One region of the Streptomyces yerevanensis genome, then DNA from elsewhere that is predicted to be linked to it. Evidence: riboswitches for the same ligand, from Rfam matches in the RefSeq annotation. Region 1 holds a riboswitch; each other region holds the start of a gene.

The links. Region 1 has a riboswitch for cyclic di-AMP ahead of OP79_RS47065 (M23 family metallopeptidase). Riboswitches for the same ligand answer to the same signal wherever they lie in the genome.
Region 2: linked by a shared signal. The riboswitch ahead of OP79_RS09215 (transglycosylase SLT domain-containing protein) and the one ahead of OP79_RS47065 (M23 family metallopeptidase) in region 1 are both predicted to bind cyclic di-AMP.
Region 3: linked by a shared signal. The riboswitch ahead of OP79_RS25355 (LysM peptidoglycan-binding domain-containing protein) and the one ahead of OP79_RS47065 (M23 family metallopeptidase) in region 1 are both predicted to bind cyclic di-AMP.

What each region holds. Positions count from the first base shown of each region.
Region 1 is NZ_JNWJ01000113.1:6,227-9,495, forward strand. It holds gene OP79_RS47060 (alpha-galactosidase) at 1-1,434, shown strand, start outside; cyclic di-AMP (ydaO/yuaA leader) riboswitch at 1,736-1,899, shown strand; gene OP79_RS47065 (M23 family metallopeptidase) at 1,902-2,828, shown strand; gene OP79_RS47070 (DUF6250 domain-containing protein) at 3,032-3,269, shown strand, end outside.
Region 2 is NZ_JNWJ01000007.1:156,581-159,849, reverse strand. It holds gene OP79_RS09220 (hypothetical protein) at 82-831, shown strand; gene OP79_RS09215 (transglycosylase SLT domain-containing protein) at 909-1,658, opposite strand; cyclic di-AMP (ydaO/yuaA leader) riboswitch at 1,661-1,812, opposite strand; gene OP79_RS09210 (FAD-dependent monooxygenase) at 2,230-3,269, shown strand, end outside.
Region 3 is NZ_JNWJ01000025.1:108,671-111,939, forward strand. It holds gene OP79_RS25350 (LysM peptidoglycan-binding domain-containing protein) at 1-779, shown strand, start outside; cyclic di-AMP (ydaO/yuaA leader) riboswitch at 985-1,153, shown strand; gene OP79_RS25355 (LysM peptidoglycan-binding domain-containing protein) at 1,158-1,853, shown strand; gene eno (phosphopyruvate hydratase) at 2,209-3,269, shown strand, end outside.

The DNA of each region.
Region 1 (3,269 bases):
GTGTACGGGTGCGCGCTCGCGTGGTCCGGTTCGTGGCGGATCGCCGTGGCCCAACTCCCGGACGCGCGCGTGCAGATCACCGGCGGCGCCGGGTACGACGACTCCGGCCTGGTGCGGCTGGAGCCGGGGGAGAGCTTTGTCGCGCCGGTCTTCGCGGGGCTGTGGAGCGATGACGGCTTCGGCGGGGCGAGCCGGGCCTGGCACGCGTACCAGCGGGCGTACGTGATCCCGGACGCGGACCAGGACCGGCCGGTGCTCTACAACTCCTGGGAGGCCACGGAGTTCGACATCTCCGAGGAGCAGCAGCGGGCACTCGCCCGGCGGGCGGCGGCGATGGGCGTGGAGCTGTTCGTGGTCGACGACGGCTGGTTCGGAAAGCGCACCAGTGACCGGGCCGGGCTCGGGGACTGGACGCCCAACCCTGACCGCTTCCCGGCCGGACTCAAGCCCCTGGCGGACGACGTGCACGCCCTGGGCATGCAGTTCGGGATCTGGGTCGAGCCGGAAATGGTCAATGCGGACAGTGAGTTGTATCGGGCGCATCCTGATTGGATTCAGTATCAACCAGGACGAAAGCGTACGGAGCTCCGCAATCAGCTTGTACTGAACCTCGCGCGCGAAGACGTCCAGGAGTACCTGTGGGAGCAGCTTGACGGGCTGCTCTCCAGTGCCCCGATCGACTATGTGAAGTGGGACTTCAACCGCTGCTTCACGGACGCCGGTTGGCCCGGAGAGGCGTACCCGCAGCGGCTGTGGATCGACCATGTGCACGCCCTGTACGGCCTGTTGGACCGGCTGCGGGCCGCGCACCCCGGTGTCGCCTTCGAGTCCTGCTCCGGCGGCGGCGGCCGGATCGACCTCGGTGTCATGGCGCGTACGGACCAGGTGTGGACCTCGGACAACACCGATCCGCTCGACCGGCTCGCCATCCAGCACGGCTTCAGCCAGATCCACCCGGCGCGGGCCATGGCCGCCTGGGTCACCGACAGCCCGAACAATCAGCTCAACGGACGCGTGAGTTCGCTGCGCTTCCGCTTTGTGAGCTCCATGGCCGGAGTGCTCGGGGTCGGTGGCGACCTGACCGAGTGGAGTGGCGAGGAGCTCGCCGAGGCGCGGGACTGGGTGGCGCTCTACAAGGAGATCCGGCCCGTCGTGCAACGCGGCGACCTCTACCGGCTGCGGGCGCCGGAGGGCGGGCTGAGCGCCGTGCAGTACGTCCGTGAGGACCAGGCCGTCGTCCTTGCCTGGCTCCAGGCTCAGCATTACGGCGAGCCCGTGGCGCCCGTACGGCTGCGAGGGCTCGACCCGGCGGCCGCGTACGAATGCCTCGAAACGGGCGAAGTGTACAGAGGTGCCGTGTTGTTGCATCACGGACTGCGGACCGGCTTGCGCGGTGACCTGGATGCGGCAGTTTTCCGCCTGTGTCGCATCTGAGGGTTGTGTCCGTATTGGAGCGCTTTCATTCCAACTCGCTCTGAAATAGGGACTCCTGAATTAGTGATGCGTGAGCAGCGTCATATTCGTGACGGTGCGCTGTCGCCATGTCCACGTAATTCAAGGGTGTTTACAAGGGATTTCAGGAAGGTGGAAGACCGGTGGTTAACGGAGGGTGACGGCGATTTCGGTCAAGGATCAAGAGAATGGGGCACATAGGAAACCCAAAGCTTGTCCCTGTGCGTCTTGGTCGCTTACGTTCGCCACCAATCCGGACGGACGCCTAATCCTGCCGCCGCCCGGAATCCGCACACCGATCCGTACACGGCAGGAGCGGGGGACCCACAGGTACAGCGCCTGTTCTGGTCTCCGGAACAGGCTTGGGGTAAAGCCGCGCGAAAGCGTGGCCGGGCATCTCCAGCTCGCACCCGACAGCTCACCTCGTAGGCGCCGGAGAGGAATTCGTCATGCCCGCGAAGGGTAAGCACCGCCGCCCGAAGTCCGCGCGTTTCACCCGCTCGATCGCTGTTGCCTCAACCGGTGGCGCCGCGCTCGCACTTCCGCTGCTGGGAGCGGCCGGCGCACATGCCGCTACTCCGCAGAGCGTGCCCGCGTCTGTTCCGGACAAGGCCGAATCCGTTTCCCAGAAGGCTGTTGAGTCCGCTCCTGTCGCCACTCAGAAGAAGACCGCGACCAGGACGTACGAAGTGAGGGCAGGCGATTCTCTCTCGGGGATCGCCCGCGAACAGAATGTCAGCGGTGGCTGGAAAAAGCTCTATGAGGACAACCGTCAGGTCGTCGGCAGTGACCCGGGACTCATTCACCCGGGCCTGAAACTGACGATCGGCAAGAAGGCCGCCGCGCCTTCCGGTGGCAACGAGGCCAAGGCGTCGAAGGCGGCCGAGGCTCCCAAGGCGGCCGAGGCCCCCCAGGTGTCCGCGAAGAAGGCACCGACTGCCAAGGCAGCCGAGGCGCCCAGCAGTTCGAGCGGCTTCAGCATGCCGGTCGAGGGCGCGACCGTCAGCACCCCGTACAGGATGTCGGGCGGTATGTGGTCCAGTGGCTATCACACCGGTGTCGACTTCGCGGCCGCGACCGGCACTTCGCTCAAGGCCGTGGGTGCGGGCACGGTCGTCTCCGCCGGCTGGGGCGGCGCGTACGGCAACCAGGTTGTCATCCAGCTCAGCGACGGCCACTACGCCCAGTACGCCCACCTTTCGTCCCTTTCCGTCTCGGCTGGGCAGTCCGTGACCGCGGGTCAGGAGATCGGTCTCTCCGGTGCGACCGGCAACGTCACCGGCCCGCATCTGCACTTCGAGATCCGCACCACGCCGGACTACGGCTCGGACGTGGACCCGCTGGCGTTCCTGCGCTCGCACGGCGTCTCTGTCTGACGCCACCCGCGCACCACCGCGAGCGGATCGCGTCTCCTCTCGCGCCGAAGGCCGGACCCCTGATCCCCGGGTCCGGCCTTCGGCTTGTCCGCAGGGGTCGACAGCGGCAGCGGCCAGGCGTCAAAGTGATCTGCGGCAAGCGCTTTCTATGCACCTGCGCGAGACCCGCTCGCCCCGTCGTACGCCAGCCAAGGAGACGCTTCATGACGACCCGCAGAGCCTTCGGAGCCCTGGCCGCCGGTGCCGCACTCGCGGCCCTTGCCCCCGCGCAGACCGCGAGCGCGTCGGTGCGCCACCGAGGACGGCTCATCGCCCGCGACGACTTCCGGCACGGACTGGGGCAGTGGGCAACGGAGTTGCAGGACGGTGGCAGCGTCACCGCTTCCCGTGGGGTCATGGAGATCGATGTGCCGAGCGGCGCCACGGTCTGGTTCAAGCGGA
Region 2 (3,269 bases), on a different contig from region 1:
TTGAGGTCCGGCCGCGGAACACGTGCGGCTATCCTCCCTAGCTCCCCCACACTCACCAGGAACTGAGGAGCCTGTCCCCCCATGAAGCGAACCGCCCTGGCCGCCTCCGTGCTCTCCGTCGCCGTACTCACCGGCCTGACCGGCTGCGGCAGCGATGACTCCGATACCGACGCTGCCGCTGCCACTGCCGCTGAAGACAAGCCCAAGGCCTCGGCCACCCAGGCGAAAGGGCCGAACCCGGCCGAGCGGCTCGCGAAGCTCATGGTCACCCAGGCGGAGATAGGCGGTGGCTACAAGGTCGAGAAGTCAAGCCTGGACGCCGAGTACGCCTTCGCCAAGTCCCAGGACGAGGTCACCCTGGACAAAGAGGTCTGCGCCCCGCTGGCGTACGTGATGAACCAGCTCCCGCTGGGCGAACCGCAGGCTTTCCTCACCCATCACGCGTCGATCAACACACTCACCAAGGGGTCCAACTACATAACGCTCAACGCCTACGAGGAGGAGAGCAAGGCGCAGTCCGCCATGGCCGGCCTCTCCAAGGCGGTGGACTCCTGCGGCGCCGGCTTCACGGCCAAGGCGAACGGCAACAGCGGCAAGCACGACACCGTCACCGCGGAGAAGACCGATGCGGCAGGTGACGAATCCCTTGCCTTCAAGAGCACGTTGACGCTCAAGGGGATCACGCACACGGTGCACGGCGCGGCCGTACGCAGCGCCGACGTCGTCACCGTCTACTACTCGGTGAACGGCGGGGCCATCTTCAAGGGCTACCCCAGCGACGCGAAGATCCCGGCAGCGATCCTGAAGGCGCAGAACGCGAAGCTCGGTTGACCGGCGATGGGCCCGAACCCCCAACGGGGTCCGGGTCCATCGCTGTTCGCGCCTCTGCTACTTCTGCCCAGGCCCGATCAGTAAGGGCCGTTGACGTTGTCGATCGAGCCGTACTTGTCGGCGGCGTAGTTGCAGGCTGCCGCGATGTTCGCGACAGGGTCGAAGGGGTCCATCGACGTACCGGGCACGTGGTAGGCCTGGAAGGTCGGATCGATGGTCTGCAGGAGGCCCTTGGACGGCGTCCCGGCCACGGCGTTGGAGTCCCAGTTGTTGGTGGCCTGCGGGTTCCCCGACGATTCGCGCATGACGTTGCGGTGGATGCCGTCGTACGAGCCCGGAATCCCGTTCTGGGCCATGATGTCCAGCGCTTCCTTGATCCAGCCGTCGAGGTCGTTCGTGTACGTCTTCTCAGCGGCGGGCTCGGCAGCGGGCGTGGCCGCGGGTGCCGCCTTCACCTCGTTTGCCGGCGTTTGGACGGTTTTGGTGCCGACCGTCAGCGTGAGGCCCGGACGAAGCCGCGCCGGGTCAGTACCGATGACGGCACTGTTGGCCTTGTACAGCTTCTTCCAACCGCCGCTCACGGAGTGCTTTTTCGCGATCTTGGACAGGGTTTCTCCCGAAGCCACCTTGTGCGTGACGAGCTGGACCTGCGGGACTGTGGCCTGCGCCTCCTGGGCGACCTGTGTGACCTGCGCCGGCTGGGCGGCGCCGGCGCCGGTCGCCCCCATGATCGGGAGAACGAGCGCGGCTCCACCCGTCCCCACGGCGACGAAACCGCGGACAAAGGGGCGGGCTTTCGAACGACGGTGCTTACCTCGTGCGGACATGGCGAATTCCTCTCCGGCGCCTGCGAGGTGAGCTGTCGGGTTCGGGCGGGAGATGCCCGGCCGCACGATGAGCGCGACTTCACCCCAAGCCGTTCCGAAATCCGGACCGGCGACTTACCTGGTTCCCCCGCTCCTGCCGAAGCGCATGGATGGATGGGTTCCGGACGGCGGCAGGATTCGGCGTTCCGCCCGGATCGCCGAGAACGTATGCGAGAGCACACACCCGAAACAAGCCCTGAAATCCCAGTGAGCCCCTTTTGAACTCGTCGAAATGAGGGGTAAATCGCCCGATTATTCCGGAACGCGATCCTCAACTTACGTTCTGCAAAGCAGAAGTTGCCGAGACGCACCCACAACACCCAATTCGCCCGAACGTGACCCAATTCACGCGATCAAGCACTATCAAGCCTGAACAAAGCGGCAATATAGGTAATTCGGGCATTCCGCTCTGTGGAGGCTGTCCGGAGCTGGGCTTGAAGAACCCCTTGCCGGTCCGCCCCTCGGCACGTTGACAGGTGACTGTCGACATGCTGCTATGAGGCGCTTCTCAGCCGGACCTGCATCACGTCGCATGCCGCTCAAGCACCGGATCGACGGCCACTTGACCGGGGGCGGCGCCCCCGAACCAGAGCGAGGACCCATGCCGCAGCGCGCCGCGACCATAGTCGGCGGCGGAATCGGCGGTCTCGCGGCGGCCATTGCCCTGCACCGCCGGGGCTGGCGCGTCGAAGTCCTGGAACGTGCCCCGGAGTTCACCGAGATCGGCGCCGGCATCTCCCTGTGGCCGAACGCGCTGCACGCGCTTGAGGCGCTCGGCCTGTCCGACGCCGTCCGGGCACTCGGCGCCGTCGAGGTCACAGGCGGCGTACGCGACCGCCGGGGCCGCTGGCTGTCCCGTACGGACAACGCGGAGCTGGCGCGCCGCTTCGGCCAACCCCTGGTGGTCCTGCACCGCGCGGACCTGCTGCGGGTGCTCACCGAGGCACTGCCCGCCGACAGGCTGCGGTCGGGCAGCGAGGTGTCCGCGGTCCGCGACGACGGCCACGGCCTGGTCGTCGATCACCGCGAGGGCGAGTCCCGGCCCGACGTCGTGGTCGGCGCCGACGGGCTGCACAGTGCGGTCCGCCGCGCCCTGTGGCCTGACGCGGCCGCCCCCCGGTACGTCGGCTACCCGGCCTGGCGCATGGTCACCGAGCCCCTCGCCGAGCCGCCCTCCGAGGGCGCGGCGACCTGGGGCCGCGGGGAGAGGTTCGGCTACACAACGCTGCCGGGTGGGCGGATGTACTGCTTCGCGACCGCGTCGCTGCCGGAGGGAGCGGCCTCCGGCACGTCCGAGTCCGAGTACGCCGAACTGCTGCGCAGGTTCGGGTCCTGGCCGGATCCCGTCCCCGCCCTGCTGGCCGCCGTCCCCGCGGACGCGGTGCTCCGACACGACCTCTACGACCTGCCGCCGCTGCCCTCCTTCGTCCACGGCCGCGTCGCGCTGCTGGGCGACGCGGCTCATGCCATGACCCCCAATCTGGGCCAGGGCGCGTGCCAGGCGCTGGAGGACGCGGTCACCCTCGCCCACTGCCTCGACGGCACCCCGGACGTGGCCGCCGCACTCCGCTC
Region 3 (3,269 bases), on a different contig from region 1:
CGCAGCAGATAGCCGTCGCCGAGAAGATCCTCGCGGACCGGGGTACGGGCCCCTGGGCGACCTGCGGACTCATCGCGGGCCTGACGCAGAACTCCGACTCGGCCGACGTCGACACCGGCCTGGCGCAGGACTCGCCCACGCCCACTCCCACCCCGTCCACCGAAGCGGACCCGGGCGTGGACCCGGGCGTGGACTCGGGCTCGGGCACTGACTCGGGTTCAGATTCCGGGCAGACGTCAAGTGACGGCTCCGTAAAGGATGATTCATCCGACACTTCCGGCTCATCCGGTACATCCTCTGAATCGGACTCGTCTGATAAATCCGAGTCGTCCACTGATGCGTCACAGGATTCCGACAGTGGCCCCATCGCCGAATCGCCGAGCCCCGACAGCTCGCCCACAGATGCGACAAAAAAGGGCGACTCGGGCAACTCCGATCAGAACGCAGACGATTCAGGCAGTGAGAGTACAAACACAGGCGACGCGGACGCAGCCACCGGCCGCCATCGCGGCGGCAGCGCCGAAGAGGATGCCGCACCCTCCCGTACGGACGACTCCGCCGGCCGGCATGCCTCGCGCGCGGGCAGTGCCTCACGCGACGAAGCGGACGCGGCGGACGGCTCGTACACCGTCCGTTCCGGAGACAGTCTCTGGTCGATCGCCGACTCCCTTGACCTCCAAGGTGGATGGTCCGATTTGTACGCTGCGAACAGGCAGACCGTCGGCGCCGACTCGAACCTCATCCTTCCCGGTCAGCGCCTTGAACTCGGCACAGACTGAGCGGTCGACAAGGTGCCGAACCGGCCCAAAAGTGGCGGCAGTTCGGGCCGAATGTCCGGTTTGATGAAAGTGAGACATGGATCTCAAAGGCCCTGATCGTCTTTGAAATTCGGCGGATCGCATGTTTACGGTCGTGACCGCTCGCCACAGCGGGCCCCGACGGACGTCACGCCGAATCCTGCCAACGTCCGTACGGGAACAGTCGTCGCGTAAAGCGCCGTAGGCAGGAGCGGGGGACCCAAGGTAAGTGCCGGGCCCGGTCGTTGAGACCAGGTGCGGCTTGGGGTGAAGTCGTGCGGAGCGATCCGTACGGCCGGGCAACTCACCAGGCCCGAACCCGACAGCTCACCTCGTAGGCGTCGGTGAGGGGATCTCTTCATGCTGCTTTCCGGCAAGGGCAAGCACCGTCGCCCGTCCAAGGCCACCCGCATGGCCACGCTCGCCGGTGTCACCGGTGCCGCCATCGCCGCCCCGCTGATGGTGTCGGGTACGGCCTCCGCCGCCACCGCCTCCGAGTGGGACACCGTCGCCCAGTGCGAGTCGGGCGGCAACTGGTCCATCAACACCGGCAACGGCTACTACGGCGGCCTGCAGTTCTCCGCCTCCACCTGGGCCGGCTACGGCGGCACGAAGTACGCCGCCACCGCCGACCAGGCCTCCAAGGCCCAGCAGATCGAGATCGCCGAGAAGGTTCTCGCGGGCCAGGGCAAGGGCGCCTGGCCGGTCTGCGGCAAGGGCCTGTCGAGCGCCGGGTACACCGGCGGCGGCTCCTCCGACTCCGGTGCCGCGCAGGAGAACACCCAGCAGTCCCAGCAGCAGAGCGCCCCGGCCCAGGAGGAGCGCGCCTCCCGCTCCGCGGAGCGCCCGGCTGCCAAGAAGACCGTCACCACCCCGACCGGCAAGAAGGTCAAGAAGGGCGACGGCGAGTACAAGGTCGTCAAGGGTGACACCCTCAGCGAGATCGCCACGGAGAAGAAGGTCAAGGGCGGCTGGCAGAAGCTGTACAAGCTGAACGACGACATCGTCGACAACGCCGACGTCATCTACCCGGGCCAGCAGCTGCACCTCAGCTGAACTGAGTCCCCGGCTCAGCCGAAGCCCGGCCCCCAGAGCGGCGCCGGCTGAGCCCTCAGCTCAGCCGAAGCCGAGCCCCAACTCGGCTGAAGCTGAGCCCCCCAGACAGTCCCGCCCCGGTGCGTCTTCCCCCGTACGCACCGAGGCGGGACTTTTTTGCCCCTGCCTTGCCCCCTGCTCTGCCCTCTTCGGATTTGTTCCGTTAGGAAACAATTTACTCTCGGTTCGGTCCATGGGCGGGGCGGACGGCTGGCCGATCGCCCGGAGCCGGTTAGGCTCGTCCTCGCGGAGCCGCCGCGGCTTCGCGCTGTGCGGGCCCAGCGGCCCGCGTAACCGCGTCACATCCCAGAAGGAGATGCTCGTGCCGTCCATCGACGTCGTCGTAGCCCGGGAAATCCTGGACTCCCGAGGCAATCCCACGGTCGAGGTCGAGGTCGGCCTCGACGACGGCAGCACGGGTCGTGCCGCCGTTCCGTCCGGCGCCTCCACGGGCGCCTTCGAGGCTGTCGAACTCCGCGACGGAGACGCCAACCGCTACCTCGGCAAGGGTGTAGAGAAAGCGGTCCTCGCCGTCATCGAGCAGCTCGGCCCGGAGCTCGTCGGTTACGACGCCACCGAGCAGCGGCTGATCGACCAGGCCATGATCGACCTGGACGCCACCGACAACAAGGGCTCGCTCGGCGCCAACGCCATCCTCGGCGTCTCCCTCGCCGTCGCGCACGCGGCCTCCGAGGCCAGCGACCTCCCGCTGTTCCGTTACCTGGGCGGTCCGAACGCGCACCTGCTGCCGGTCCCGATGATGAACATCCTGAACGGCGGCTCGCACGCCGACTCGAACGTGGACATCCAGGAGTTCATGATCGCCCCCATCGGCGCGGAGTCCTTCTCCGAGGCGCTGCGCTGGGGCGCCGAGGTCTACCACACCCTCAAGAAGGTGCTGAAGACCAAGGGCCTGTCCACCGGCCTCGGCGACGAGGGCGGCTTCGCCCCGAACCTGGAGTCCAACCGCGCCGCCCTCGACCTCATCATCGAGGCCATCAAGGAGGCCGGTTACCAGCCCGGCGAGCAGGTCGCCCTCGCGCTCGACGTCGCCGCCTCCGAGTTCTACAAGGACGGCGCGTACCTCTTCGAGGGCAAGTCGCGCTCGGCCGCCGAGATGACGGAGTACTACGAGGAGCTCGTCGCCTCGTACCCGCTCGTCTCCATCGAGGACCCGCTGTTCGAGGACGACTGGGCCGGCTGGAAGGTCATCACCGACAAGATCGGCGACAAGGTCCAGATCGTCGGCGACGACCTCTTCGTCACCAACCCGGAGCGCCTCGCCCGCGGTATCGAGGAGGGCTCCGCCAACGCCCTGCTGGTCAAGGTCAACCAGATCGGCTCGCTGACCGAGACCCTGGACGCCGTCGAGATGGC